3 regions of the Cytobacillus sp. FSL W8-0315 genome follow, and region 3 is predicted to be linked to each of the others. Evidence: a T-box and tRNA genes for the amino acid it is inferred to sense, from the RefSeq annotation. Region 3 holds a T-box; the other regions hold tRNA genes.
What was found. The T-box of region 3 lies ahead of thrS (threonine--tRNA ligase). A T-box ahead of a tRNA ligase gene usually reads a tRNA of that ligase, here a tRNA-Thr.
Positions count from the first base shown of each region.

Region 1 (9,833 bases), 1.4 Mb from region 3:
GACGCTGAGGCGCGAAAGCGTGGGGAGCAAACAGGATTAGATACCCTGGTAGTCCACGCCGTAAACGATGAGTGCTAAGTGTTAGAGGGTTTCCGCCCTTTAGTGCTGCAGCAAACGCATTAAGCACTCCGCCTGGGGAGTACGGCCGCAAGGCTGAAACTCAAAGGAATTGACGGGGGCCCGCACAAGCGGTGGAGCATGTGGTTTAATTCGAAGCAACGCGAAGAACCTTACCAGGTCTTGACATCTCCTGACAACCCTAGAGATAGGGCGTTCCCCTTCGGGGGACAGGATGACAGGTGGTGCATGGTTGTCGTCAGCTCGTGTCGTGAGATGTTGGGTTAAGTCCCGCAACGAGCGCAACCCTTGATCTTAGTTGCCAGCATTCAGTTGGGCACTCTAAGGTGACTGCCGGTGACAAACCGGAGGAAGGTGGGGATGACGTCAAATCATCATGCCCCTTATGACCTGGGCTACACACGTGCTACAATGGATGGTACAAAGGGCTGCGAGACCGCGAGGTTAAGCGAATCCCATAAAACCATTCTCAGTTCGGATTGCAGGCTGCAACTCGCCTGCATGAAGCCGGAATCGCTAGTAATCGCGGATCAGCATGCCGCGGTGAATACGTTCCCGGGCCTTGTACACACCGCCCGTCACACCACGAGAGTTTGTAACACCCGAAGTCGGTGGGGTAACCTTTTGGAGCCAGCCGCCTAAGGTGGGACAGATGATTGGGGTGAAGTCGTAACAAGGTAGCCGTATCGGAAGGTGCGGCTGGATCACCTCCTTTCTAAGGATATTTACATGAAACGTGACGCGTTTTGTTCGTTCAGTTTTGAGAGTTCAATCTCTCAATGAAAGATTCGTTCTTTGAAAACTAGATAATGTTAATGAAGAAGCAATAACCGAGTGATCGCCATCTTAGTTTTTTTCTCTTATTTTGAAAATAAGTAAGAGCACAAACCATGAGGACGATGAGCGGCAAGGAGATCAAGGAAGCGACCGAGTGAGCACCGGAGCGTACTTCAGTACGTGAGGAGCGGAGCGAGAGAGCTGACGCAGAGATCCGCAGTCGATCAGCGGCCGAAGTAGGTTAAGTTAGAAAGGGCGCACGGTGAATGCCTTGGCACTAGGAGCCGATGAAGGACGGTACTAACACCGATATGCTTCGGGGAGCTGTAAGTAAGCTTTGATCCGGAGATTTCCGAATGGGGAAACCCCCTATCCGTAATGGGATAGGATCTTTACCTGAATACATAGGGTATAGAAGGCAGACCCGGGGAACTGAAACATCTAAGTACCCGGAGGAAGAGAAAGCAAACGCGATTCCCTGAGTAGCGGCGAGCGAAACGGGATTAGCCCAAACCAAGAGGCTTGCCTCTTGGGGTTGTAGGACACTCTACACGGAGTTACAAAGGAACGAGGTAAATGAACAGGTCTGGAAAGGCCGGCCAGAGAAGGTAAAAGCCCTGTAGTTGAAACTTCGTTCCCTCCAGAGTGGATCCTGAGTACGGCGGGACACGAGAAATCCCGTCGGAAGCAGGGAGGACCATCTCCCAAGGCTAAATACTCCCTAGTGACCGATAGTGAACCAGTACCGTGAGGGAAAGGTGAAAAGCACCCCGGAAGGGGAGTGAAAGAGATCCTGAAACCGTGTGCCTACAAGTAGTTAGAGCCCGTTAATGGGTGATAGCGTGCCTTTTGTAGAATGAACCGGCGAGTTACGATTACATGCGAGGTTAAGTTGATGAGACGGAGCCGCAGCGAAAGCGAGTCTGAATAGGGCGAATGAGTATGTGGTCGTAGACCCGAAACCAGGTGATCTACCCATGTCCAGGGTGAAGTCCAGGTAACACTGGATGGAGGCCCGAACCCACGCACGTTGAAAAGTGCGGGGATGAGGTGTGGGTAGCGGAGAAATTCCAATCGAACTTGGAGATAGCTGGTTCTCTCCGAAATAGCTTTAGGGCTAGCCTCATGTAGTAAGAGTCTTGGAGGTAGAGCACTGTTTGGACTAGGGGCCCCCATCGGGTTACCGAATTCAGACAAACTCCGAATGCCAAAGACTTATCCATGGGAGTCAGACTGCGAGTGATAAGATCCGTAGTCAAGAGGGAAACAGCCCAGACCACCAGCTAAGGTCCCAAAGTATACGTTAAGTGGAAAAGGATGTGGAGTTGCTTAGACAACCAGGATGTTGGCTTAGAAGCAGCCACCATTTAAAGAGTGCGTAATAGCTCACTGGTCGAGTGACTCCGCGCCGAAAATGTACCGGGGCTAAACGTATCACCGAAGCTGTGGATTGACATCTTACGATGTCAGTGGTAGGAGAGCGTTCTAAGGGCGTTGAAGCGGGATCGCAAGGACCCGTGGAGCGCTTAGAAGTGAGAATGCCGGTATGAGTAGCGAAAGATGGGTGAGAATCCCATCCACCGAATGCCTAAGGTTTCCTGAGGAAGGCTCGTCCGCTCAGGGTTAGTCGGGACCTAAGCCGAGGCTGAAAAGCGTAGGCGATGGACAACAGGTTGATATTCCTGTACCACCTCTTTACCGTTTGAGCAATGGGGGGACGCAGGAGGATAGGGTAAGCACGCTGCTGGATTAGCGTGTCCAAGCAGTTAGGCCGGTAACGAGGCAAATCCCGTTACCACATAGGCTGAGCTGTGACGGCGAGGGAAATTTAGTACCGAAGTTCCTGATTCCACACTGCCAAGAAAAGCCTCTAGCGAGGGAAAAGGTGCCCGTACCGCAAACCGACACAGGTAGGCGAGGAGAGAATCCTAAGGTGAGCGAGAGAACTCTCGTTAAGGAACTCGGCAAAATGACCCCGTAACTTCGGGAGAAGGGGTGCTCATTAGGGTGAATAGCCCTGATGAGCCGCAGTGAATAGGCCCAGGCGACTGTTTAGCAAAAACACAGGTCTCTGCGAAGCCGCAAGGCGAAGTATAGGGGCTGACGCCTGCCCGGTGCTGGAAGGTTAAGAGGAGAGGTTAGCGCAAGCGAAGCTTTGAATCGAAGCCCCAGTAAACGGCGGCCGTAACTATAACGGTCCTAAGGTAGCGAAATTCCTTGTCGGGTAAGTTCCGACCCGCACGAAAGGCGTAACGATCTGGGCACTGTCTCAACGAGAGACTCGGTGAAATTATAGTACCTGTGAAGATGCAGGTTACCCGCGACAGGACGGAAAGACCCCGTGGAGCTTTACTGTAGCCTGATATTGAATTTTGGTACAGCTTGTACAGGATAGGTAGGAGCCTGAGAAGCCGGAGCGCCAGCTTCGGTGGAGGCGTCGGTGGGATACTACCCTGGCTGTATTGAAATTCTAACCCGCGCCCCTTATCGGGGCGGGAGACAGTGTCAGGTGGGCAGTTTGACTGGGGCGGTCGCCTCCTAAAAAGTAACGGAGGCGCCCAAAGGTTCCCTCAGAATGGTTGGAAATCATTCGCAGAGTGTAAAGGCACAAGGGAGCTTGACTGCGAGACCTACAAGTCGAGCAGGGACGAAAGTCGGGCTTAGTGATCCGGTGGTTCCGCATGGAAGGGCCATCGCTCAACGGATAAAAGCTACCCCGGGGATAACAGGCTTATCTCCCCCAAGAGTCCACATCGACGGGGAGGTTTGGCACCTCGATGTCGGCTCATCGCATCCTGGGGCTGTAGTCGGTCCCAAGGGTTGGGCTGTTCGCCCATTAAAGCGGTACGCGAGCTGGGTTCAGAACGTCGTGAGACAGTTCGGTCCCTATCCGTCGTGGGCGCAGGAAATTTGAGAGGAGCTGTCCTTAGTACGAGAGGACCGGGATGGACGCACCGCTGGTGTACCAGTTGTCTTGCCAAAGGCATCGCTGGGTAGCTATGTGCGGAAGGGATAAGTGCTGAAAGCATCTAAGCATGAAGCCCCCCTCGAGATGAGATTTCCCATAGCGTCAAGCTAGTAAGATCCCTGAAAGATGATCAGGTTGATAGGTCAGAGGTGGAAGCGTGGCGACATGTGGAGCTGACTGATACTAATCGATCGAGGACTTAACCAAGTCATTGGTGAATACTCGGCAAATGCTTCTTCATGCATTATCTAGTTTTGAGAGAATGAAAAATATGAAATTTTCTCTTGAAAAATCCTAAAAAGACGGTATAATAAAACTTGTCTTTGGAAAATAGTCTGGTGGCGATAGCGAGAAGGTCACACCCGTTCCCATACCGAACACGGAAGTTAAGCTTCTCAGCGCCGATGGTAGTTAGGGGCTGTCCCCTTGTGAGAGTAGGACGCTGCCGGGCGTTAATAATGGAGGATTAGCTCAGCTGGGAGAGCATCTGCCTTACAAGCAGAGGGTCGGCGGTTCGATCCCGTCATCCTCCACCATTAATTTAAATGTACAAGCTGCCGGTGTAGCTCAATTGGTAGAGCAACTGACTTGTAATCAGTAGGTTGGGGGTTCAAGTCCTCTCGCCGGCACCATTTCAACGAGCCATTAGCTCAGTCGGTAGAGCAGATTGCAGCATCAGTGAATTTCTACATCCGAATAGCAATCTGTGACAAAGCGTTTAGCTTTGGAACATCTGACTGCACATAACAGGCTTTAGGTAGTCTCATAAAATTATGAGCCATTAGCTCAGTCGGTAGAGCATCTGACTTTTAATCAGAGGGTCGAAGGTTCGAGTCCTTCATGGCTCACCATTTTAATTTCATATTGCGGGTGTGGCGGAATTGGCAGACGCACCAGACTTAGGATCTGGCGCCGCAAGGCGTGGGGGTTCGACTCCCTTCACCCGCACCATTCTTTATGCGGAAGTAGTTCAGTGGTAGAACATCACCTTGCCAAGGTGGGGGTCGCGGGTTCGAATCCCGTCTTCCGCTCCATTTATTGCCGGGGTGGCGGAACTGGCAGACGCACAGGACTTAAAATCCTGCGGTAGGTGACTACCGTACCGGTTCGATTCCGGTCCTCGGCACCAGTAGAATTTAACATTGCGCCCGTAGCTCAATTGGATAGAGCGTTTGACTACGGATCAAAAGGTTAGGGGTTCGACTCCTCTCGGGCGCGCCATTATATACGGGGAGTAGCTCAGCTTGGTAGAGCACTTGGTTTGGGACCAAGGGGTCGCAGGTTCGAATCCTGTCTTCCCGACCATTTATTATTGGGGCCTTAGCTCAGCTGGGAGAGCGCCTGCTTTGCACGCAGGAGGTCAGCGGTTCGATCCCGCTAGGCTCCACCATAAATATTTTAACACTTCGGCGGTGTAGCTCAGCTGGCTAGAGCGTACGGTTCATACCCGTGAGGTCGGGGGTTCGATCCCCTCCGCCGCTACCATTTAATTCATCGATGCTGGACCTTTAGCTCAGCTGGTTAGAGCAGACGGCTCATAACCGTCCGGTCGTAGGTTCGAGTCCTACAAGGTCCACCACTTTCATTTCTACGGAGGAATACCCAAGTCCGGCTGAAGGGATCGGTCTTGAAAACCGACAGGCGGGTCAAACCGCGCAGGGGTTCGAATCCCCTTTCCTCCTCCATATATTTAATAATATTATCGCGGGGTGGAGCAGTCCGGTAGCTCGTCGGGCTCATAACCCGAAGGTCGCAGGTTCAAATCCTGCCCCCGCAATCTGGTCCGGTAGTTCAGTTGGTTAGAATGCCTGCCTGTCACGCAGGAGGTCGCGGGTTCGAGTCCCGTCCGGACCGCCATTTTTACAAAAAATAAATAATATATGGCTCAGTAGCTCAGTCGGTAGAGCAAAGGACTGAAAATCCTTGTGTCGGCGGTTCGATTCCGTCCTGAGCCACCATTTTAGAACCTTATGCGGGTGTAGTTTAGTGGTAAAACCTCAGCCTTCCAAGCTGATGATGAGGGTTCGATTCCCTTCACCCGCTCCAAAATGGGCCTATAGCTCAGCTGGTTAGAGCGCACGCCTGATAAGCGTGAGGTCGATGGTTCGAGTCCATTTAGGCCCACCATTTTATATTATTGTTCCGCAGTAGCTCAGTGGTAGAGCATTCGGCTGTTAACCGAACGGTCGTAGGTTCGAATCCTACCTGCGGAGCCATATATGGGGAAGTACTCAAGTGGCTGAAGAGGCGCCCCTGCTAAGGGTGTAGGTCGGGTAACCGGCGCGAGGGTTCAAATCCCTCCTTCTCCGCCATATTGGCCCCTTGGTCAAGCGGTTAAGACACCGCCCTTTCACGGCGGTAACACGGGTTCGAATCCCGTAGGGGTCATACAAAAAAGCTGTCAACAATTTGTTGGCAGCTTTTTTGTTGTCTTTTCTGTTCCAGCCTGCCCTCGGTTAGTTGCTTCTCTGTTTTTTAATCAAACCTCTCTTCTTCCTTGCTTAATTTATTGCCTGGATTATTCAAATCGATTTCAGAAGATATTCCCGTATAGGGACCTCTAAACATATCCCCTGTGGCCATAATCTTTCCATCCGGTGCTTCAAATATCGGAATTCTTATTTCATCTTTTGATGCCTCGTTTAATAAAAATTCCTCTTCTTTATTGCTCAAAATATTATTCTCCTTTCATTTTTTGCTTGCATACTTTGTTTTATTTTGTCTAAGTTTACCGGAGATTATGTCGAAGACTGTTAAATTGGGCAGAATGCTATCGGTTTTTAACGGGATTTGAATGTTGTTGTCATAAAATTAAAAAAACTTTTACAAGGATTTTTCTCACGTCTCACGAATATAACAGGAAAGTCAAAAGAAACGACACTGGGTGGGGAGAAGGATGGTAGTGGATACTTTGGTTCCAACCGATTACCAGCTGCATTTGTTCCATGAAGGGACATATTATGAGAGTCACCAGTTATTTGGTGCACATGTAGTTTCAAATGGCGGAGAAGTGATTACCCGTTTTTGCGTATGGGCACCGAACGCTGAAATTATCAGATTAGTCGGTGATTTTAATGATTGGAATGGAGAAGGCTATACCTTACATAGAGTGAATAATGAAGGTGTCTGGTTTATTCAGCTGGATGGAAACATGGAAGGTGCCTTGTATAAGTATGAAATTGAAACAAAGAAAGGGGATGTGGTATTAAAGGCTGATCCTTATAGCTTTTTTTCAGAAGTAAGGCCCAATACAGCATCTATAGTATATTCGCTTGACGGATATCAGTGGAATGACAGCAAATGGATGCAAAAAAAAGAAATGAAGCCTATTTATACGGAGCCTGCAGTCATTTATGAAGTTCATCTGGGTTCGTGGAAGCAAAAAGAGTCTGGAAGTCTGTTTACATACAGGGAGCTTGCAGATGAACTCATTCCTTATGTGGTGGAGCATGGGTTTACGCATATAGAATTGCTTCCTCTAATTGAGCATCCGCTCGACGCTTCCTGGGGCTATCAGGGAACAGGTTATTACTCTGTTACAAGCCGTTACGGCAACCCGCATGATTTTATGTATTTTGTTGATCAGTGCCATCAGCAGGGTGTTGGGGTCATTCTGGACTGGGTACCGGGACACTTCTGCAAAGATGCCCACGGCCTTTACCAGTTTGATGGATCGTATTTGTATGAGTATGAAACAGAAGGCGACAGAGAGAACCGAGTATGGGGGACTGCTAATTTTGACCTCAGCAAAAATGAAATTCAAAGCTTTCTTATTTCCAACGCTGTTTTTTGGATGGAAAAATATCATATTGATGGCTTCCGGGTTGATGCGGTGGCTAATATTATCTATTGGCCTAACCGGGATGGAAAGACAGAAAATCCATTCGGCACCCGTTTTCTGCAAAACTTAAATATAGTTGTTTCGCAATATGATTCTTCCTTTCTTATGATGGCAGAGGATTCAACAGATTGGCCGCAAGTGACTGCACCAGTCCATTATGGAGGGCTGGGTTTTCATTACAAGTGGAATATGGGCTGGATGAATGACGTTCTTACATATATGGAAACAGCACCTGAGAGACGATCTGATGTTCATGGAAAGATGACTTTTTCGCTTTTGTATGCTTTTACGGAAAACTTCATACTTCCTTTTTCACATGATGAAGTTGTCCATGGAAAGAAATCGCTGCTTGATAAAATGCCCGGAGATTACTGGCAAAAATTTGCGCAATTCAGGCTCCTGCTTGGCTACATGATTGCCCACCCCGGCAAGAAGCTTCTTTTCATGGGGAGCGAACTTGGGCAGTTTTCCGAATGGAAAGACAAAGAACAGCTTGATTGGCATCTGCTTGATTACGAGATGCATAAAAAAGCAAATGATTATGTGAAAGAATTAATAAAGGTTTATAAACGTTCAAAGGCTCTTTTTGAGCTTGATCACCTTCAGGATGGCTTTGAATGGATTGATTGTCATAATGCAGACCAATCCATCTTTTCCTTTATCAGAAAAGGCTCAAAAGTGGATGATTTTCTTGTGATTGTCTGCAATTTCACACCTGCTTTCTACCCTAATTATCGTATTGGAATTCCAAAGGCGGGGTCTTATAGGGAAATACTCAACAGTGATAGTGATAGCTTTGGAGGATCAAATAGCACCAACAAGAGGGTCCTTAAGACTGAGGAAAAAGAGTTTCACGGCAAGCCGTTCAGTTTGGAAATGTCTATTCCGCCATTTGGCATTTCAATCTTACGCCCTGTAAAACATCGGAAGGAGAGGAAGGGAAATGGGAAAGAAAAAGTGCGTCGCAATGTTATTAGCAGGAGGGAAAGGGAGCAGGCTTAGTTCTCTAACAAAAAGTCTTGCGAAACCTGCAGTGCCATTTGGAGGGAAATACCGGATTATTGATTTTACATTGAGCAATTGCACCAATTCCGGAATTGATACAGTCGGTGTTCTTACCCAATACCAGCCGCTGGTTCTGAATTCGTATATTGGCATAGGCAGCGCATGGGATCTTGATAGAAAGAACGGCGGTGTGACAGTGCTGCCCCCTTACAGTGAATCATCGGAAGTCAAGTGGTATACGGGAACAGCAAGTGCTATTTATCAAAACCTCAATTATCTAAAGCAATATGATCCGGAATATGTCCTGATTTTATCCGGTGATCATATTTATAAAATGAATTATGAGCTGATGCTGAATTATCATATTGAAAAAGGCGCGGATGCGACTATTTCTGTAATTGAAGTACCTTGGCCGGAGGCAAGCAGGTTCGGAATCATGAACACGGATGAGGAGATGCGGGTCGCAGAATTTGAGGAAAAACCAGCATATCCAAAAAATAATCTTGCCTCCATGGGAATATATATTTTTAATTGGTCTGTTTTAAAAGAATATCTGGAAATGGATGACCGCAATCCGGAGTCCACTCATGACTTTGGAAAGGATATCATTCCATTAATGCTTGACGAAAATAAAAAGCTGTTCGCATACCCGTTCAATGGCTATTGGAAGGATGTCGGTACAGTCAAGAGCCTGTGGGAGGCAAATATGGATTTATTGGATGATGAATGCGAGCTGAATCTTTTTGATCATGATTGGCGGATCTATTCGGTGAATCCGAATCATCCTCCACAGTATATTTCAACTCAAGCTGAGGTTGCAGAGTCTTTGATAAATGAAGGCTGTACAATTGAAGGGGAAGTTGAAAAGTCAGTGCTTTTTCAAGGGGTGCTGGTTGGGAAGAATACTGTGATCCGTGAATCGGTCATCATGCCTGATGCTGTAATTGGTGAAAATGTCTATATTGAAAAGGCGATAGTGCCAAGCGGACTGAACATACCTGATGGCGTTGTGATTAGTGCTTCCGAAGAAGATGATGAAATTATTCTGATAACACCGGAAATGATACAGGGAATTTGTTCTTAATTCACAGCCTGGATGCCAAAACGGCCCCTGGCCAATAAAACGGGAGGGAATGTCATGAAGAAGAGAATGCTTGGTGTGAT
Region 1 is NZ_JBBOOC010000001.1:1,534,597-1,544,429, forward strand. Features, by position in the region: rRNA gene MKY20_RS07825 (16S ribosomal RNA) at 1-793, shown strand, start outside; rRNA gene MKY20_RS07830 (23S ribosomal RNA) at 1,095-4,030, shown strand; rRNA gene rrf (5S ribosomal RNA) at 4,158-4,274, shown strand; tRNA gene MKY20_RS07840 (tRNA-Val) at 4,284-4,359, shown strand; tRNA gene MKY20_RS07845 (tRNA-Thr) at 4,380-4,455, shown strand; tRNA gene MKY20_RS07850 (tRNA-Lys) at 4,599-4,674, shown strand; tRNA gene MKY20_RS07855 (tRNA-Leu) at 4,690-4,774, shown strand; tRNA gene MKY20_RS07860 (tRNA-Gly) at 4,783-4,857, shown strand; tRNA gene MKY20_RS07865 (tRNA-Leu) at 4,864-4,952, shown strand; tRNA gene MKY20_RS07870 (tRNA-Arg) at 4,968-5,044, shown strand; tRNA gene MKY20_RS07875 (tRNA-Pro) at 5,052-5,128, shown strand; tRNA gene MKY20_RS07880 (tRNA-Ala) at 5,138-5,213, shown strand; tRNA gene MKY20_RS07885 (tRNA-Met) at 5,232-5,308, shown strand; tRNA gene MKY20_RS07890 (tRNA-Ile) at 5,326-5,402, shown strand; tRNA gene MKY20_RS07895 (tRNA-Ser) at 5,416-5,508, shown strand; tRNA gene MKY20_RS07900 (tRNA-Met) at 5,527-5,600, shown strand; tRNA gene MKY20_RS07905 (tRNA-Asp) at 5,604-5,680, shown strand; tRNA gene MKY20_RS07910 (tRNA-Phe) at 5,706-5,781, shown strand; tRNA gene MKY20_RS07915 (tRNA-Gly) at 5,796-5,869, shown strand; tRNA gene MKY20_RS07920 (tRNA-Ile) at 5,874-5,950, shown strand; tRNA gene MKY20_RS07925 (tRNA-Asn) at 5,965-6,039, shown strand; tRNA gene MKY20_RS07930 (tRNA-Ser) at 6,045-6,135, shown strand; tRNA gene MKY20_RS07935 (tRNA-Glu) at 6,140-6,211, shown strand; gene MKY20_RS07940 (hypothetical protein) at 6,299-6,496, opposite strand; gene glgB (1,4-alpha-glucan branching enzyme) at 6,720-8,666, shown strand; gene MKY20_RS07950 (glucose-1-phosphate adenylyltransferase) at 8,608-9,753, shown strand; gene MKY20_RS07955 (sugar phosphate nucleotidyltransferase) at 9,808-9,833, shown strand, end outside.
Region 1: it encodes a tRNA-Thr, which carries the amino acid that the T-box ahead of thrS (threonine--tRNA ligase) is inferred to sense. The anticodon was not compared.

Region 2 (9,833 bases), 450 kb from region 3:
AGTTATCCAATCAATTGAAAGCAAGTAATGAAAGAAACCTCTTCCGAATTGGAAGAGGTTTTCTTTTTAAAGGTGGAGTTATGCTCCGCCTCCCTGGCCGCCACCGCCGCCGCCTTGGTCTGCACCCTGGCCGCCGCCTTCACCGCCGCTTTCTTCACCGCCTTGCTGACCGCTTTTCGTTTCCTCTGCTGCTTTCAGAAGGATGTCCTGAATTTTTGCTTTAAAAAGCGGGCTTTCAAATGTCTCGGTCATTACTTTCTGTATATGCTCCCGATATTCCTTGCTTTTAAGGACATCCGTAACTTCTTTTTCGAGTTCGGGATCTTTAAGTACTTCTATCATCATTCCCCGATATTCAGGGTCTTTCATTAGATCTTTTAATAGCTGTTCATTTTCTTTCTGCATACTTTTTGCCATGCTTTCGGCAAACTTTGGATCATCAAAGGACTTCTTCCAAAACTCTGTACCTTTATCAGAGGTTAAGGTTTTTTCAATGGTATCGGCTACTACCTTTTGGTCCATGACCATCTTTTGCTGCATTTTTTCATCAGCCATCAATTCTTCGAGCGCCTTTTTTCCTTCATCGGTCTTTAATATATCTACAACCATTTTTTTAGTCTGCTCATAATCCATTTGGCCGTTGCCCGTTTCACCTTGGCCGCAGCCTGATATGAAAAACACTAGCGCTAATGGAAGGAGCAAACGGAATTTTTTTATCATGATGAAGCTCCTTTCAGAGGTGTCCTTACCTTTAGAATGAAGAAATTCAGCAAATATTATGCGCTGGAAATACAATGCCTAGATTTTTCAAACTTTGGTTGGTACAATCATAAAGAATGAATTTATTTATTATGGGGGAAAAATAAATTGACTAGCCGTAATTGGGTAAAGCTTTTTATATCAACTCTTTTAGTTGGAGGATTAACTACTGGAGTTGTCGGATTTATTGTGCGCTGGGATGAATTTGCGCCTATTTTTACTGACTTCGATTTCCTTGAGATTCTGTCGGTATTCTTCTGGCTTATAGGTGTAGGATTAATCTTCAGCATCATTAGCCAAATGGGCTTCTTTGCATATTTGACGGTACACCGCTTCGGGTTGGGGATTTTTAAAGGATTGTGGAATCCTATTCAGATTGTCCTGATTTTATTTGCTTTGTTTGACTTGGTTTACTTCCGCTATAAGGCTTTTGCGGGAGGGGGAGACAGCATGCTTCCGTATATTGGCGTAGCGGCTTTTCTTCTTATAGTCGCACTTGTGGTTGCTGCAATTAAAGCAAAGCAGACCAATCAGCATGCATTTATTCCTGCAGTATTTTTTATGGTGGTTGTAACCGCCATTGAGTGGGTGCCGGTCTTAAGGGTAAATGAGGAAAGCTGGCTATATTTAATGCTGTTCCCATTACTAGTCTGCAACACCTACCAGCTGCTTATCCTTCATAAATTAAATGAGGATTCTCAAAAACAAAGAAGCAATCTAGCTCAAAAGCCATCCAAATAATGGATGGCTTTTGTTTTAAGTATAGAATTTTGAATGTCGATAACTGTCTGGCGCAAGCATCCTGCCCTCTCGTCTTGTGCTTATCGGGGGTGGGCAAGGCGCTTCGCTTATCTATTTTATTTCACTTGTCTTCGTCTCAGCATTAGCAATCATTTCAGAAACGGAAACGAATTTGAGTCCCTTGGCTTTTACATCATTTAAAATGAGCGGAAGGGCTTTGGCTGTTTGTTTTGCAGAATCGGACGCATGCAGAAGTACAATGTCTCCTTTTTTAGCTTTTGATACATTTTCTGCAATCCTCTCTGCACCCGGATTGGTCCAATCCTTTGAATCAACACTCCAATGGACAACAGTGTAGCCCATTCTTTCAGCGACCTTTAACGTTTTCTGGTCAAAATGTCCAGTTGGGGCGCGCACAAGCTTAATGTCTTTAATATTCAGCTTTCTAAATGCTTCCTGTGCTTTTGCGAGGTCTCTTCTGATCTTGTCTTCTTCTAGCTCTGTATAATCTTCATAGCCATAGCCCAGAATCCCAATTTCGTAACCTTCTTTGACGATTCTTGAAACTAAATCCGGATGTCGTTCGGCCCAGGAACCAGCCAGAAAAAAGGTCGCCGCTTTAACATTCTCTTCTTTGAGAATATCCAGTATGGGTTCTGCTTTTACATCCCCCCATCCAATATTAAAGGTGAGGGCTAAATCCTTTTCCCCTTTGTATATCGCTTTAGGCCCGTCTTTGGCTGAAAAAGCAGGCAAATGGACAATGCTCTGCATATAGAGGAACCAAGCTGTGAAAAATGCTGCAATGACAACCAGCGAAACTTGTTTTAAAGACTTACCATTCAATACATAAAAAAAGTTCATAACAATTCACCTCGTCCGATACCTTCCTAATCCATACCTATGCTGAACTTGTCTCTTCCATGTATAAAAAATTCACTCATAATAAATCCTAAATGGAAAAATACTACAGAAAACAAATTGAATAATACAATGGAGGCAATCAAAATGATTGGAATGCTATTAAACCAAAAAGAGCTGAAAGAAATCGAGTACCTCATTAAGCGGGAAATGGACGAAATATTATTCGATTTAAAAGATGACAGGATCGACCATATTGTCAAAAGAGCTATGGAAGAACGATATAAAATCTTATTTTCTTTATTTCAGCGTATGGCAACGCCAGCAGACTGCCTTAAATACATGCGTTCAAGACAGCATCGGGAAAATAAGGGATAATAGATATTTCTTTTCTTATTAAAAAAATATAAAAAGCTGTTGACTTGTTATTGGTATCTTGGTATATTAATAAACGTCGCTGATGACGGAAAGCACCAATAAAAAACAACTTAAAAAAAGTTGTTGACGTCGATGCTGACACGTGATATATTAAGAAAGTCGCTTCTGAGCGGCGGATTGATCTTTGAAAACTGAACGAACAAAAACGTCAACGTTAATTCTTTAGTCTTTTTTGAAAAGACAATTTATGAGCTTAATCAACTCTTATATGGAGAGTTTGATCCTGGCTCAGGACGAACGCTGGCGGCGTGCCTAATACATGCAAGTCGAGCGGACAGATGGGAGCTTGCTCCCTGAAGTCAGCGGCGGACGGGTGAGTAACACGTGGGCAACCTGCCTGTAAGACTGGGATAACTCCGGGAAACCGGGGCTAATACCGGATAATTCTTTCCCTCACATGAGGGAAAGCTGAAAGATGGTTTCGGCTATCACTTACAGATGGGCCCGCGGCGCATTAGCTAGTTGGTGAGGTAACGGCTCACCAAGGCAACGATGCGTAGCCGACCTGAGAGGGTGATCGGCCACACTGGGACTGAGACACGGCCCAGACTCCTACGGGAGGCAGCAGTAGGGAATCTTCCGCAATGGACGAAAGTCTGACGGAGCAACGCCGCGTGAGTGATGAAGGTTTTCGGATCGTAAAACTCTGTTGTTAGGGAAGAACAAGTACCGGAGTAACTGCCGGTACCTTGACGGTACCTAACCAGAAAGCCACGGCTAACTACGTGCCAGCAGCCGCGGTAATACGTAGGTGGCAAGCGTTGTCCGGAATTATTGGGCGTAAAGCGCGCGCAGGCGGTTCCTTAAGTCTGATGTGAAAGCCCCCGGCTCAACCGGGGAGGGTCATTGGAAACTGGGGAACTTGAGTGCAGAAGAGAAGAGTGGAATTCCACGTGTAGCGGTGAAATGCGTAGAGATGTGGAGGAACACCAGTGGCGAAGGCGACTCTTTGGTCTGTAACTGACGCTGAGGCGCGAAAGCGTGGGGAGCAAACAGGATTAGATACCCTGGTAGTCCACGCCGTAAACGATGAGTGCTAAGTGTTAGAGGGTTTCCGCCCTTTAGTGCTGCAGCAAACGCATTAAGCACTCCGCCTGGGGAGTACGGCCGCAAGGCTGAAACTCAAAGGAATTGACGGGGGCCCGCACAAGCGGTGGAGCATGTGGTTTAATTCGAAGCAACGCGAAGAACCTTACCAGGTCTTGACATCTCCTGACAACCCTAGAGATAGGGCGTTCCCCTTCGGGGGACAGGATGACAGGTGGTGCATGGTTGTCGTCAGCTCGTGTCGTGAGATGTTGGGTTAAGTCCCGCAACGAGCGCAACCCTTGATCTTAGTTGCCAGCATTCAGTTGGGCACTCTAAGGTGACTGCCGGTGACAAACCGGAGGAAGGTGGGGATGACGTCAAATCATCATGCCCCTTATGACCTGGGCTACACACGTGCTACAATGGATGGTACAAAGGGCTGCGAGACCGCGAGGTTAAGCGAATCCCATAAAACCATTCTCAGTTCGGATTGCAGGCTGCAACTCGCCTGCATGAAGCCGGAATCGCTAGTAATCGCGGATCAGCATGCCGCGGTGAATACGTTCCCGGGCCTTGTACACACCGCCCGTCACACCACGAGAGTTTGTAACACCCGAAGTCGGTGGGGTAACCTTTTGGAGCCAGCCGCCTAAGGTGGGACAGATGATTGGGGTGAAGTCGTAACAAGGTAGCCGTATCGGAAGGTGCGGCTGGATCACCTCCTTTCTAAGGATATTTACATGAAACGTGACGTGTTTTGTTCGTTCAGTTTTGAGAGTTCAATCTCTCAATGAAAGATTCGTTCTTTGAAAACTAGATAATGTTAATGAAGAAGCAATAACCGAGTAATCGCCATCTTAGTTTTTTTCTCTTATTTTTGTTTTAAAACGAAGTAAGAGCACAAACCATGAGGACGATGAGCGGCAAGGAGATCAAGGAAGCGACCGAGTGAGCACCGGAGCGTACTTCAGTACGTGAGGAGCGGAGCGAGAGAGCTGACGCAGAGATCCGCAGTCGATCAGCGGCCGAAGTAGGTTAAGTTAGAAAGGGCGCACGGTGAATGCCTTGGCACTAGGAGCCGATGAAGGACGGTACTAACACCGATATGCTTCGGGGAGCTGTAAGTAAGCTTTGATCCGGAGATTTCCGAATGGGGAAACCCCCTATCCGTAATGGGATAGGATCTTTACCTGAATACATAGGGTATAGAAGGCAGACCCGGGGAACTGAAACATCTAAGTACCCGGAGGAAGAGAAAGCAAACGCGATTCCCTGAGTAGCGGCGAGCGAAACGGGATTAGCCCAAACCAAGAGGCTTGCCTCTTGGGGTTGTAGGACACTCTACACGGAGTTACAAAGGAACGAGGTAAATGAACAGGTCTGGAAAGGCCGGCCAGAGAAGGTAAAAGCCCTGTAGTTGAAACTTCGTTCCCTCCAGAGTGGATCCTGAGTACGGCGGGACACGAGAAATCCCGTCGGAAGCAGGGAGGACCATCTCCCAAGGCTAAATACTCCCTAGTGACCGATAGTGAACCAGTACCGTGAGGGAAAGGTGAAAAGCACCCCGGAAGGGGAGTGAAAGAGATCCTGAAACCGTGTGCCTACAAGTAGTTAGAGCCCGTTAATGGGTGATAGCGTGCCTTTTGTAGAATGAACCGGCGAGTTACGATTACATGCGAGGTTAAGTTGATGAGACGGAGCCGCAGCGAAAGCGAGTCTGAATAGGGCGAATGAGTATGTGGTCGTAGACCCGAAACCAGGTGATCTACCCATGTCCAGGGTGAAGTCCAGGTAACACTGGATGGAGGCCCGAACCCACGCACGTTGAAAAGTGCGGGGATGAGGTGTGGGTAGCGGAGAAATTCCAATCGAACTTGGAGATAGCTGGTTCTCTCCGAAATAGCTTTAGGGCTAGCCTCATGTAGTAAGAGTCTTGGAGGTAGAGCACTGTTTGGACTAGGGGCCCCCATCGGGTTACCGAATTCAGACAAACTCCGAATGCCAAAGACTTATCCATGGGAGTCAGACTGCGAGTGATAAGATCCGTAGTCAAGAGGGAAACAGCCCAGACCACCAGCTAAGGTCCCAAAGTATACGTTAAGTGGAAAAGGATGTGGAGTTGCTTAGACAACCAGGATGTTGGCTTAGAAGCAGCCACCATTTAAAGAGTGCGTAATAGCTCACTGGTCGAGTGACTCCGCGCCGAAAATGTACCGGGGCTAAACGTATCACCGAAGCTGTGGATTGACATCTTACGATGTCAGTGGTAGGAGAGCGTTCTAAGGGCGTTGAAGCCAGACCGCAAGGACTGGTGGAGCGCTTAGAAGTGAGAATGCCGGTATGAGTAGCGAAAGATGGGTGAGAATCCCATCCACCGAATGCCTAAGGTTTCCTGAGGAAGGCTCGTCCGCTCAGGGTTAGTCGGGACCTAAGCCGAGGCTGAAAAGCGTAGGCGATGGACAACAGGTTGATATTCCTGTACCACCTCTTTACCGTTTGAGCAATGGGGGGACGCAGGAGGATAGGGTAAGCACGCTGCTGGATTAGCGTGTCCAAGCAGTTAGGCCGGTAACGAGGCAAATCCCGTTACCACACAGGCTGAGCTGTGACGGCGAGGGAAATTTAGTACCGAAGTTCCTGATTCCACACTGCCAAGAAAAGCCTCTAGCGAGGGAAAAGGTGCCCGTACCGCAAACCGACACAGGTAGGCGAGGAGAGAATCCTAAGGTGAGCGAGAGAACTCTCGTTAAGGAACTCGGCAAAATGACCCCGTAACTTCGGGAGAAGGGGTGCTCATTAGGGTGAATAGCCCTGATGAGCCGCAGTGAATAGGCCCAGGCGACTGTTTAGCAAAAACACAGGTCTCTGCGAAGCCGCAAGGCGAAGTATAGGGGCTGACGCCTGCCCGGTGCTGGAAGGTTAAGAGGAGAGGTTAGCGCAAGCGAAGCTTTGAATCGAAGCCCCAGTAAACGGCGGCCGTAACTATAACGGTCCTAAGGTAGCGAAATTCCTTGTCGGGTAAGTTCCGACCCGCACGAAAGGCGTAACGATCTGGGCACTGTCTCAACGAGAGACTCGGTGAAATTATAGTACCTGTGAAGATGCAGGTTACCCGCGACAGGACGGAAAGACCCCGTGGAGCTTTACTGTAGCCTGATATTGAATTTTGGTACAGCTTGTACAGGATAGGTAGGAGCCTGAGAAGCCGGAGCGCCAGCTTCGGTGGAGGCGTCGGTGGGATACTACCCTGGCTGTATTGAAATTCTAACCCGCGCCCCTTATCGGGGCGGGAGACAGTGTCAGGTGGGCAGTTTGACTGGGGCGGTCGCCTCCTAAAAAGTAACGGAGGCGCCCAAAGGTTCCCTCAGAATGGTTGGAAATCATTCGCAGAGTGTAAAGGCACAAGGGAGCTTGACTGCGAGACCTACAAGTCGAGCAGGGACGAAAGTCGGGCTTAGTGATCCGGTGGTTCCGCATGGAAGGGCCATCGCTCAACGGATAAAAGCTACCCCGGGGATAACAGGCTTATCTCCCCCAAGAGTCCACATCGACGGGGAGGTTTGGCACCTCGATGTCGGCTCATCGCATCCTGGGGCTGTAGTCGGTCCCAAGGGTTGGGCTGTTCGCCCATTAAAGCGGTACGCGAGCTGGGTTCAGAACGTCGTGAGACAGTTCGGTCCCTATCCGTCGTGGGCGCAGGAAATTTGAGAGGAGCTGTCCTTAGTACGAGAGGACCGGGATGGACGCACCGCTGGTGTACCAGTTGTCTTGCCAAAGGCATCGCTGGGTAGCTATGTGCGGAAGGGATAAGTGCTGAAAGCATCTAAGCATGAAGCCCCCCTCGAGATGAGATTTCCCATAGCGTCAAGCTAGTAAGATCCCTGAAAGATGATCAGGTTGATAGGTCAGAGGTGGAAGCGTGGCGACATGTGGAGCTGACTGATACTAATCGATCGAGGACTTAACCAAAACGAAAAGCGGAGGCGACTGTTCAACTTTGAGAGACGTTGGAGAGCCGGCCATTCAAATCCTGGTTTTGGGATTTGGAGGGACGGATCGAAACGGCCGAGAGGTTAGGAGCCGAAGCTAGACAAGTCATTGGTGAATACTCGGCAAATGCTTCTTCATACATTATCTAGTTTTGAGGGAACGAAAAAATGAAATTTCCTCTTGAAAAAAACATTAAAAGAAAGTATAATCATACTTGTCTTTTGAAAATAGTCTGGTGGCGATGGCGAGAAGGTCACACCCGTTCCCATACCGAACACGGAAGTTAAGCTTCTCAGCGCCGATGGTAGTTAGGGGCTGTCCCCTTGTGAGAGTAGGACGCTGCCGGGCTGTTTACAAATACCACTTTTCCGCAGTAGCTCAGTGGTAGAGCATTCGGCTGTTAACCGAACGGTCGCAGGTTCGAATCCTGCCTGCGGAGCCATTTCCATAAAGCCCTTTTGGGAATTATGAGCTGTTGCTTCCATAGCTCAGCAGGTAGAGCACTTCCATGGTAAGGAAGAGGTCACCGGTTCGAGCCCGGTTGGAAGCTCTTTTAATGTAGACAACTAGAGTACTAGGCCCCTTGGTCAAGCGGTTAAGACACCGCCCTTTCACGGCGGTAACACGGGTTCGAATCCCGTAGGGGTCACCATAATGGAGGATTAGCTCAGCTGGGAGAGCATCTGCCTTACAAGCAGAGGGTCGGCGGTTCGATCCCGTCATCCTCCACCATATTTGCCGGTGTAGCTCAATTGGTAGAGCAACTGACTTGTAATCAGTAGGTTGGGGGTTCAAGTCCTCTCGCCGGCACCATCTTTTTTTTATAGATGGAGGGGTAGCGAAGTGGCTAAACGCGGCGGACTGTAAATCCGCTCCTTCGGGTTCGGCAGTTCGAATCTGCCCCCCTCCACCATTTATTTTTAATAAAAACACAAAAAACTGGACAAGCTATGAATGTCCTTTTTATTTTGTAATTATTGGGCTATAGCCAAGCGGTAAGGCACCGGACTTTGACTCCGTCACTCGCAGGTTCGAATCCTGCTAGCCCAGCCATTTTTGAGCCATTAGCTCAGTCGGTAGAGGATTTTAAAAGATTGCAGCATCGAAGCGTTACATCCTGAATGGCAAGCTTTTAAAATCTGCGACAAAGACCGCAGGGCTTTGAAGCACATCTGCAAATGAAGTTTAGGCATCAGAATTATATTTCGAGCCATTAGCTCAGTCGGTAGAGCATCTGACTTTTAATCAGAGGGTCGAAGGTTCGAGTCCTTCATGGCTCACTTTATAGAAAAACACAGACCTTGGGAATCGAGTCCTGAAGGTCTTACTTGTGAATATAAATATGTTTGCGGAAGTAGTTCAGTGGTAGAACATCACCTTGCCAAGGTGGGGGTCGCGGGTTCGAATCCCGTCTTCCGCTCCAAATAAATGGGGCCTTAGCTCAGCTGGGAGAGCGCCTGCTTTGCACGCAGGAGGTCAGCGGTTCGATCCCGCTAGGCTCCACCATCATACATAATACGACATTCCTTAAACCAGCATGGTTTAGGGATTTTTTATTTTATTTCACAAAACAATAAGTGGCAAAACTTAGAAAGTTACTATGGTATTTTTAGAAGCTTCTTTTTCCGGCAGCCGCATATATATACACGATTTTGTCGAGTTGAGTCATGTGTTTGAAAGCGGTTAAAATATGAGTATGAAGGGAAAGGGAGGACTTTACTATGAAAAGACAGAAATTATCGATAATTGGAATGCCAATGGATCTTGGCCAGATGAGACGCGGTGTGGACATGGGGCCAAGTGCGATCCGATATGCCGGTGTGAATGAGCGATTAAAGTGTTTATTCGAAGAAATCCATGACCAGGGCGATATTGCCATCGGCCGTCCGGAAGTTCAAATCGATCCAAAATCAAATCTTAGAAACTTGGACCTTATTGCTGAAAAAACAGAAAAACTGGGCGAAGAAGTTGATAAAGCAATAGAAAGTGGTTCTTTTCCATTAGTACTGGGCGGG
Region 2 is NZ_JBBOOC010000001.1:545,633-555,465, reverse strand. Features, by position in the region: gene MKY20_RS03045 (Mrp/NBP35 family ATP-binding protein) at 1-28, shown strand, start outside; gene gerD (spore germination lipoprotein GerD) at 79-720, opposite strand; gene MKY20_RS03035 (KinB-signaling pathway activation protein) at 868-1,500, shown strand; gene pdaB (polysaccharide deacetylase family sporulation protein PdaB) at 1,612-2,364, opposite strand; gene MKY20_RS03025 (hypothetical protein) at 2,509-2,739, shown strand; rRNA gene MKY20_RS03020 (16S ribosomal RNA) at 3,005-4,554, shown strand; rRNA gene MKY20_RS03015 (23S ribosomal RNA) at 4,862-7,797, shown strand; rRNA gene rrf (5S ribosomal RNA) at 8,050-8,166, shown strand; tRNA gene MKY20_RS03005 (tRNA-Asn) at 8,186-8,260, shown strand; tRNA gene MKY20_RS03000 (tRNA-Thr) at 8,296-8,368, shown strand; tRNA gene MKY20_RS02995 (tRNA-Glu) at 8,396-8,470, shown strand; tRNA gene MKY20_RS02990 (tRNA-Val) at 8,475-8,550, shown strand; tRNA gene MKY20_RS02985 (tRNA-Thr) at 8,556-8,631, shown strand; tRNA gene MKY20_RS02980 (tRNA-Tyr) at 8,648-8,731, shown strand; tRNA gene MKY20_RS02975 (tRNA-Gln) at 8,797-8,871, shown strand; tRNA gene MKY20_RS02970 (tRNA-Lys) at 9,026-9,098, shown strand; tRNA gene MKY20_RS02965 (tRNA-Gly) at 9,167-9,241, shown strand; tRNA gene MKY20_RS02960 (tRNA-Ala) at 9,249-9,324, shown strand; gene rocF (arginase) at 9,540-9,833, shown strand, end outside.
Region 2: it encodes a tRNA-Thr, which carries the amino acid that the T-box ahead of thrS (threonine--tRNA ligase) is inferred to sense. The anticodon was not compared.

Region 3 (9,833 bases):
TCGTATCTCGAGTATTGATATTTGTTTCTTCAAAACCTGGAAGGGATTTAACCAATGCCTGTTTGTCAAGAGCATGGGAAGCGTACTCAACTTTTGTGCCTTTTCTAACAACAATGTCGATATCCTCTTTCTCAATCTTTTTAAGCTCCTTTTCATTTAGGAGCTGTTTCGGATTATTTTTAGCAAAAAGCTTTAAATCGAGAAACACACTTTCTTCAACTGTTGTCAAAGGTTTTTGTATATATGTTTTTTTGTAAAGATGCTCTATAGATCTTACATCACCTGTTATGGCAAAAATAATTAAAAAACCTGCTGCCAATAATAAAGTGATCGAAAAAAGAATCACTCCAATATAAGACAGCAGAAACCTCATTTTAATGGACATCTGTTTCACTCACTCTGTTATAAAAATTTTCATTAGATCATACCTTATTCTTAGCATTCAAGATAATTTTATAAACCCTATTATCCAGATTAAGAAATTAAAAGAACTATATCACATAAATCTTAAAACTTTCTAAAATATGTATGAAATATTTCTAAACAGCTTAGCAAAAGTGATTTCCATAGAATTATGCCCGAAATGTTTTCCCCAGATGTTCTCCTAGTCCATAGTAGTGCCTGAAATTATAAATGAGGGGACTCCATTCATGAGGGTTCACATGATGATCATCCTTAAGGATGGATGTATGCGCATGGACCTTTAATGCCGTTACTTCCACAATGGCAAAGTGAGAGTCATGTTCCGGAACTCGAATGTGCTCCACCCTGCTCTCGATCTGAAGTGGACATTCCAGGATTCTAAAGGGCTTTACAATTTCTGCTTCCTTCTTCGTAAGGGAGGCTGCAGAGAATTTATCTTTTTCAAAGCGGAATGAATTAACCCGTTTGTATTCCGGTACTGGGCACTTGCCAGTCAGTGGCGCTAATGCCTCTACATTCTCCCAAAGGCCAGGGCCAGGAACGTTTACGACACATTCGGGATGATTGCGAAGATTTTCCAAAGCCTTTCCCCCCTCCCCGATTCCAAGGACAATGCATTCCCCTAATGCCCATGACGAGGATAAGGGGCTGATGTTGGATGTCCCATCCTCATTAAGTGTTGTTAACGATATCACCGGAGTTCCATAGTATAAGATTTTAGGCTGAATCGACTTGGTGATTATTTGGTTTTCTTCCTTTTTCATTGCAGTTTCCTCCTGAACTTTTTTACAAATATCATTGTAAGGGGTAGATATTTCAATTATCATCGAAATATGGATTACATGGAGGAATAAGATATGAATATGAATTCAAATGTAGCAAAAGTCGCTTCTCTGGTCAGTGAACCAAGTCGGGCAGCCATACTGACCGCCTTATTGGATGGCCGGTATCACACTGTAAATGAACTGGCCCATATGGCACGGATTAAACCGCAAACGGCCAGCTTTCATCTCAAAAAAATGCTGGATGCTCAAGTGGTGTCAGCAGAAAAACAGGGAAGGCACCGGTATTATGGCATCATGAATCAAGAGGTTGCCCAAGTGATGGAATCCTTTCTATCCATTGCCCCTGCTGCAGAAATTAAATCTTTTAAACATGCCTCTGAAGATAAAGCGATCCGCTTTGCCAGGACGTGCTATGATCATCTCGCTGGAAATTTAGGAGTGCAAATAACTGAATCACTAAAAAGAAAAGGATTTATTGCTGAAGAAAATGACACATTCAGTGTTACGGAAGATGGAATAGCATTCTTTCACTCTATGCAAATCGACCTGACCTCTTTGAAAAAGAAGCGTCGTTCTTTTTCCCACAAATGTCTCGACTGGAGCGAAAGACGCCATCATCTTGCAGGCGCACTGGGGAATGCCATCCTGGAAAAATTCCTAGAGCGAAATTGGATACAGCGCATCCCCAAAACACGTGCCATCAAAATAACCCCTCAGGGAATGAAGGGCTTCAAGGAAAACTTTGCTATTGATTTGGATAGAAAATAAGAATGGTTCTCACACATTCTAGGTGTGAGAACCATTAGCAGTCCTATTGTCACACTTAATTTACAGCAGCAACGTTCTTTTTTAGCCGGACTATGATTTCAACCAAGCCACTGAAAATTGTAAGCAACAATTCGGAAGACCCTTTACTATTTGGATGGGAAATGGGCAGCTTTCCCACTGAAGCCAATAGCTTTTCAGATTCAATGAACAGATCTGACCAAGCGTTATATAAGGCAAAGAGGAGGGAAGAAACAGAGTGGTTATCGCAGATGAAGACTAACAACTTTACTAAAAAATAAAGAAGGCAAGCTTTGACATATCTCTCAAAACTCGCCCTCCATTTATGCTACATCTCTAAATCCGTAAATGCATACGGCAATAAATCCTTTAATGTCAATTCTAATATTTCTTTTTTCTCATTTGTTAAATAAACCGGCATTTCCGGCAAACAGAATTCGGCTAAAACTTGTCTGCAGATGCTGCAAGGCGGAAGAAAATCTGCCGTATCTCCTGCTACAGCTATAGCCTGGAAATCACCTTTTTTGTAACCATTCGCAATTGCAGTGAAAATAGCTGTTCTCTCGGCACAGTTCGTCGCACCAAACGATACATTCTCCACATTCACTCCATTAATGACAGTGCCGTCTTTCAGTAATAAAGCGGCTCCAACCGGAAATTTGGAATACGGAGCATAAGCTCTTTCCCTCATACTGCGTGCACTTTCCATCAATTGCTCTTTATTCATAGTTACCCATCCTTTTCAAAGAAGAATGAACTTTTCACAGTCCCCTTAGGCCAATGTAAAATTGGCAGGATTTTTAATATATATTTTTTGAAATGTTTGTCAATAAAGACTTGATATTTTCATACATGAATAGAGGAAGGGGCTCAATATATCATATTCCATAATGAATCATATATTTTCTGCCTTCATATGCCTCTTTAATCTTTTGTGCTAGTTCATAAAGTTCAAGGGAGTTTTCATACAAGTTCAATGAAATAACCACATCATAGAATAATGATAATGATTCTGGCGGAATGATCGTGATGCCGCTAAATGCCAATCCAAACTCTGGGCGGTCAAGTGAATGAAAATAGGTTTTTACAATAAGTAATCTCTCATATATAGTATCAATTATTTCATCATCAACAGAAATACAATCATATTTTACCGGTTCATACGCATTTCCAATTCTACTATTATTTATATCTTCAATTATGCCAAATTCGTGGACAGGCACTGTGTTTAACTCCTAAAGCAAAGGGTGCCCCATCTAATTCCTTGGATTCCCGCATGTAGCTTATTTTATTTTTACCAATTCCTTATCAACAGAAATAACCTCTTCTTCAGCATAAATCACATATGCACACCCGCTCTCATATTTCTGTGAACTGAATTCACCCAGTATCTGGACAGGGCCTTTTTTCAAATGGTAAATAAGCTGATGATCATTCTCTTCACTATCAAATGCTGTTAAATCATTTACCAAAAAGCCGTTAATGGCTTGTTTATATATGTTAATCATATTTATTCTCCTATGCATATAAATCTATTTGACAAGCACCAAGGGGGGGATGGATATGCACTGGAGAAAATACTTTATTCTGTTTATTCCAGCCCTTTTGATATTTATAACCTCCATTATTGTGGTTCCAGATTATAAATTTTATCTCGTATCAATAGTTCCCTTCGTTTTTGGATGAGCTACTACTCATGGGTTTATTTAGAGGAAAGGCAAAAGAAGCAGTAATTTCTTTTTCTTCCGCTTTACAGCCCATCATCAACATATTTCACTTCTATAATTCTTACATCTCTTTCCATGAACAGCGAGCCAGAATTAAATAAAAAAATGAAAATGATTAAAATGAAAATAAAAAAGATTCCACCCTTATATTCCTGGGATTCATTTATGCTGCTCATTTTTTCCCGATATTTTCGCTGGACTTTTCTTCTTTTCTCTTCAGCGTTCACTTTGAATCCCCTCACAAAGTTGTTCCAATCTAACACAAAACACGGACATCCTTTAATTTCCATTTTAACACAAAAAAGAAATACCTTTAATTGAGGATTCTGAATTTTCTTTGCATATAAAAAAAGCCGCCTGCACTGGCAGCTGATTTCATAATAGTAACTCCATCTCAGAATCCTTATCAATAAAACCCATTTTCTTATAAAGATGATAGCCATCCTGTGAAGAATGCAGCCAAATACGTCCTACCCCCAAACTCCTGCAATTATTAATACATTCGTTTAAAAGTGAACGACCTAGCCCATATCCTCTATATTCCGGTTTAGTATACATATTCATTATATATGCTTCTAATCCGCTTATATTTTCCCCATGCGGTGGTCTTTCAAAAAACACTAAGCCGCTTATGGCAACAACTGTCCCCCTAACATCAGCTACCCAAGCAGAATAACCGCCCTTAGACAGCTTTTCTTGAAAATATCTCCTGTTTGCATCAAATACTATTGCTCTGTTTCCTTCAATAACGTCTCCTACCGCCTTTAGGAGCTCTATTCTTAATCCAGTAATTGCATCAACATCCTTAAGTGCAGCTTTTCTGATATTCCAATCCATTTTACCCTCTCCCAGCTTTTTATTCTTCTCATCCAGAACAGTTTACCAAATCAATCCATAATGTCTTCTCCTCCTTTAGACCCAAAAGTAATTACTCACGCCTTTTTGGTTTTACACATTTTTTTTATAGGGGTAGAATTGTTGTGCACTGAGATTCTGAATATATTTAACCGATTATTCACAAAATCTATAGGAAGACAAGCAGATTGGACTGAACAGCATGTGGAAAATTTACAAAATGGATATTAGAAGTATTTTTACTAATTGGGTTGCGGCAGTATTAATCGGAGGCTTGACGTTACTGCCTTCTTTATATGCCTGGTTTAACATCGAGGCTTCTTGGGATCCCTATAGTCAAACGGATCAGCTTCCAGTAGGAATCGTGAATGAAGATGCCGGAGCAGTGGTTCGTGATAAGGACATACATATTGGAGATGACATCGTCAAGGAATTAAAGAAGAACGATGATATGGACTGGCACTTTGATAACCGTAAAGACGCGATGGATAAGGTGGAATACGGCGACTATTTTGCTGTCATTGTGATTCCGGATAATTTCTCCCAGAAGCTGGGAACCGTCATTGAAAACCAGCCCGAAAAAGCGAAAATCGAGTATTATGTGAATGAAAAAATCAATGCCATTGCACCTAAAATCACAGAAAAAGGTGCAGGCGGGATAGTCGATACGGTTACAAGCAATTTCATCTCAACCGTTAACGGCACTATTTTTGAGAAGTTTAATGAATTGGGTCTGGAGATTGAAAAAGACCTTCCGGATATAAAGCGGTTCGAAGAGTATGTTTTTCAAATGGAGGAAAAGCTTCCTGAAATCCATTCCTTATTAAGCAGCTCCCTGTCAGATGCAGAAAATGCCCAAAAAATGATTGATAAGGCACAAGCACTCGTTCCTGATGCCAAACGCGCAACAGGAAACGGTCTGCAGACCATTAATGAAACGATGAAATTTATAAATGAGGCTGAGAATCGCCTGAATGCAATGGAGCCCCAGATTCAGGAGAATCTGGAGAAGGTCCAGAATATGGCGGTAAAGGTGAACGATTTTATCTCCTCGGTTCAATCCTCTGATTTGAACCTGAACCAGGGAAAGGAAATAGGCAATCAAATCAATGAGCAGATAGCAGGTTCGCTTCAGAATATCGAGACTATCGAAACAGCGCTAAAGCAGCTGCAGGAATCCAATAAGGAACAAGGCACAAGCCAAAATCAGGAACAAATCAATCAGGCTCTGGAACAAATAGCCTTATTAAAACAGGAACTGCAGACTATCCAGGAAAACGGACAAAAGATCAATGCCTTTCTTTCAGACAAGCAGAAGGAAGCAGATGATTTAATCACCCGGCTTCAGGAAAATTCAGCTGTAACCGCAGGCAGGATCGACGCATTCGTTAAAGAATATAATGAAAACATCCGGCCAGCCATCAAACAGGAAGTGGCCAGCGCCAAGGAAACATTGAGTAATGCCCGGAATATCCTGACTGAAATACAATCCGCCATGCCTGAGATCGAAAAAATCCTTGCGAATACAGAGGGGAACTTAGGTGAAGGAGAAAAAACGCTTAAGCACATTATCGGAGAGTTTCCATATATAAGCGAAAAGATTAATCAATTAGCCGATCGGATTCGGGACATCAAGGGCGAGACAGACATCAACGAGATCATTGAGCTGCTGCAAAATGATCCCGAAGCAGAGAAGGGTTTCTTCGAGGAACCTGTTCAGCTTAATAAAAACAGCCTATTCCCAATCCAAAATTACGGAACAGGAATGACTCCCTTTTATACCGTACTTGCGATATGGGTAGGTGCCCTTCTATTAATTTCCCTTTTGGCTACAGATGTTCATCATCATGAAGAATTTACGGGAAAACAAATCTATTTCGGCAAACTGCTGACCTTCCTAAGCATTGGATTTGCACAGACCCTCGTAGTGACAATAGGGAATATCTTAATTCTCGGAGTGGATGCAGCTGAACCAGTATGGTTTATCCTGTTTGGACTGATAAGCAGTTTAGTGTTTATATTAATTGTTTATACATTAGTATCTGTATTTGGCGATGTAGGAAAAGCCATGGCGATTGTCTTGCTGGTGCTTCAGATTGCAGGTGCTGGCGGAACCTATCCGACCGCCTTGCTTCCTGAATTTTTCCAAACCATCCACCCCTTCCTGCCCTTCTCTTATGCCATTGATTTAATGAGAGAAGCTGTTGGAGGCATTGTTTGGGAAAGAGTTTACAGAGACCTTCTGGTCCTGACGCTATTCGGTTTCATTGCACTATTAATTGGAACCTTCCTGAAAGAGCCATTAAGCAGAAAAACAAAAGCGCTAATGAAAAAATCAAAGGAATCGGGGTTGTTTCATTAGGATTTAAAAGTTTTATTAACCCTCTTGACCTTTTCCAAAATGTGTAATAAAATCAGTAAAAATATAAATATGAGCTATGATAAGGATACGAATCTTTCTTTGTTTTCTTTCCAGAGATCAGGGCCATTTGGCTGCAAGCCCTGAAGAAAAGGGAATGATTTACCGCCTTGGAGCTATTATGGGGAATTGATCTATACCAGAGTATCCATAATCGGGGAATCCGTTATCTTTTTGAGCATAAAGCAGTCTTTCGGCATGCTTTATGGAATTAGGGTGGAACCACGGCCGCACTCGTCCCTTTTGCTGGGATGAGTGCGGCTTTTTATTTTAATTAAAACTATATAATTAGCGTTGATAAGGACATGAATCATTCTTTATTTTCTTTCCAGAGATCAGGGTCACCGGCTGCAAGCCCTGAAGAAAAGGGAATGATTTACCGCCTTGGAGCTATTATGGGGAAATGATCTATATCAGAGTATCCATAATCGGGGAATCCGTTATCTTTTTGAGCATAAAGCAGTCTTTCGGCATGCTTTATGGAATTAGGGTGGAACCACGGCCGCACTCGTCCCTTTTGCTGGGATGAGTGCGGCTTTTTATTTTAATTAAAACTATATAATTAGCGTTGATAAGGACATGAATCATTCTTTATTTTCTTTCCAGAGATCAGGGTCACCGGCTGCAAGCCCTGAAGAAAAGGGAATGATTTACCGCCTTGGAGCTATTATGGGGAAATGATCTATATCAGAGTATCCATAATCGGGGAATCCGTTATCTTTTTGAGCATAAAACAGTCTTTCGATTGCTTTATGGAATTAGGGTGGCACCACGACCACACTCGTCCCTATGTTTGGGAGGAGTGTGGTCTTTTTTTTATAACTAAAAATCAGGAGGAATTGAAATGGAAGCAGAAAAAATAAATCATAGAAAGTTAGGTCAAGAGCTGGAGCTTTTCACATCCATGGAGGAAGCCCCAGGAATGCCTTTTTTCCTGCCAAATGGAATGGTGATGCGAAATGAACTTGAAAGTTATTGGAGACGAAAACACCAGCGGGCAGGCTATCAGGAAATTAAGACACCGATTATGATGAAACAGGAACTTTGGGAACAATCCGGCCATTGGAATCATTATCATGAAAATATGTATTTCTCAAATGTGGATGAGCAAAATTATGCGATAAAGCCCATGAACTGCCCGGGTGCGATATTGGTTTTCAATAGCAAACGGAGAAGCTACCGGGAATTGCCTATCCGCTATGCGGAGCTGGGATTAGTCCACAGACACGAACTCTCGGGTTCTTTGAATGGACTGTTAAGAGTCCGGTCGTTCACTCAAGATGACGCCCATTTATTTGTGATGGCTGATCAGATTGAGGCCGAGATTGATAAAATACTTGTCCTAATTGATGAGTTCTACTCCCATTTCGGTTTTGACTATAAAGTTGAACTTTCAACACGCCCGGAGGAATACATGGGATCACAAGAAATGTGGGAACGTGCTGAAGGAGCTTTGGAATCTGTTTTGAAAAACAAAGGAGTAAACTATCAGATTAATCCTGGTGATGGGGCGTTTTACGGGCCGAAAATTGACTTTCATATATTGGATTCGCTCGGCAGAAGCTGGCAATGCGGTACTGTCCAGCTGGATTTTCAAATGCCGCAAAAGTTTAATTGTGCATATGTTGGTGAAGATAACAAACTTCACCTTCCCATTATGATTCACAGGGCAATTTTTGGTTCAGTTGAACGTTTCATGGCTATTCTAATTGAACATTTTGCAGGCGATTTCCCACTGTGGCTGTCACCCGTTCAAGCAAAGATCATTCCAATCTCTGACTCGCATGCTGAATATGCAGACTATGTGAAATCACAATTGGAAGAAGCAGGCATCCGTGCTGAAGCCGACTTTAGAACAGAGAAAATGGGACTCAAGATCAGGGAAGCCGCAAAACAGAAAGTTCCCTACATGCTGGTGATTGGTGATAAAGAAATGGAGCAGCAATCCCTGTCACTGAGAAAACGTAAAGAGGGAAATATCGGTGTGATGAGCATTGAGGAAGTAATTGAGCGGTTTATTAATGAAACAAACGGCGGCAGATAAATCTTTCAAGCTCAGAAGGAATTTATTCCTTTTGGGCTTTCCTCTTTTACAAATAATCTATCTCTCCGAATTTTCTCCAGTTAACAATATCTTAATTTTCAAAATAATGTTATTATTTAAATGTAATAATTTTACACTTAGGGGAGGATTATTTTGAAAACCACTGCAATTGAGAAAGCCATTATTAATGAGACAACAATCAATTCACCACTCAATCTGGTATGGCTCGCTTGGACAATCTCTGATAGGGTATCTGAATGGTTTGCACCTGAAGCGAAAGTAGAAGCTAAGGAAGGCGGAGCTTATGAGCTTTATTTTATTCCCGGAAATAGTACGGGCATGAATACGAAGGGATGTAAAATTACTAAGCTTATTACTGAAAATGAGCTTGAGTTCACATGGAAAGGCCCAGACCAATTTGAGGATTTAATGAATAATGAGGATGAATTAACAACTGTTCATGTAAGTTTCCAGGCAATCCATGAAAATTCATCAAAGGTGATTGTTGAACATAGAGGATTTAAGAATCATGAAGATTGGATTGAAGCAATAAACTGGCATCAAATGGCCTGGTCAGGTGTACTGGACAGTTTAAAATCAGCTCTTGAAAAGGGCGAAGGAAACCTCTGCTGCCAGCCTTGAAAGCAAATACCTGCGGACACTCTTTTTTAAAACCGCAGCCAATTTTCTTCCAATTAATCCCTCTTCGGTATCTTTACTTACATATGTATGTTACAATGAAAGGTGAATCAAACCCTTAGGGTCAACTTGACTTTTCTTAGTCACCCCTTCGA
Region 3 is NZ_JBBOOC010000001.1:93,741-103,573, forward strand. Features, by position in the region: gene MKY20_RS00565 (sensor histidine kinase) at 1-385, opposite strand, end outside; gene MKY20_RS00570 (flavin reductase family protein) at 573-1,187, opposite strand; gene MKY20_RS00575 (ArsR/SmtB family transcription factor) at 1,281-1,976, shown strand; gene MKY20_RS00580 (cytidine deaminase) at 2,323-2,721, opposite strand; gene MKY20_RS00585 (short-chain dehydrogenase) at 2,873-3,217, opposite strand; gene MKY20_RS00590 (hypothetical protein) at 3,278-3,502, opposite strand; gene MKY20_RS00595 (hypothetical protein) at 3,745-3,948, opposite strand; gene MKY20_RS00600 (GNAT family N-acetyltransferase) at 4,097-4,558, opposite strand; gene MKY20_RS00605 (YhgE/Pip domain-containing protein) at 4,779-6,938, shown strand; T-box leader at 7,006-7,240, shown strand; T-box leader at 7,281-7,514, shown strand; T-box leader at 7,555-7,787, shown strand; gene thrS (threonine--tRNA ligase) at 7,840-9,039, shown strand; gene MKY20_RS00615 (SRPBCC family protein) at 9,193-9,681, shown strand.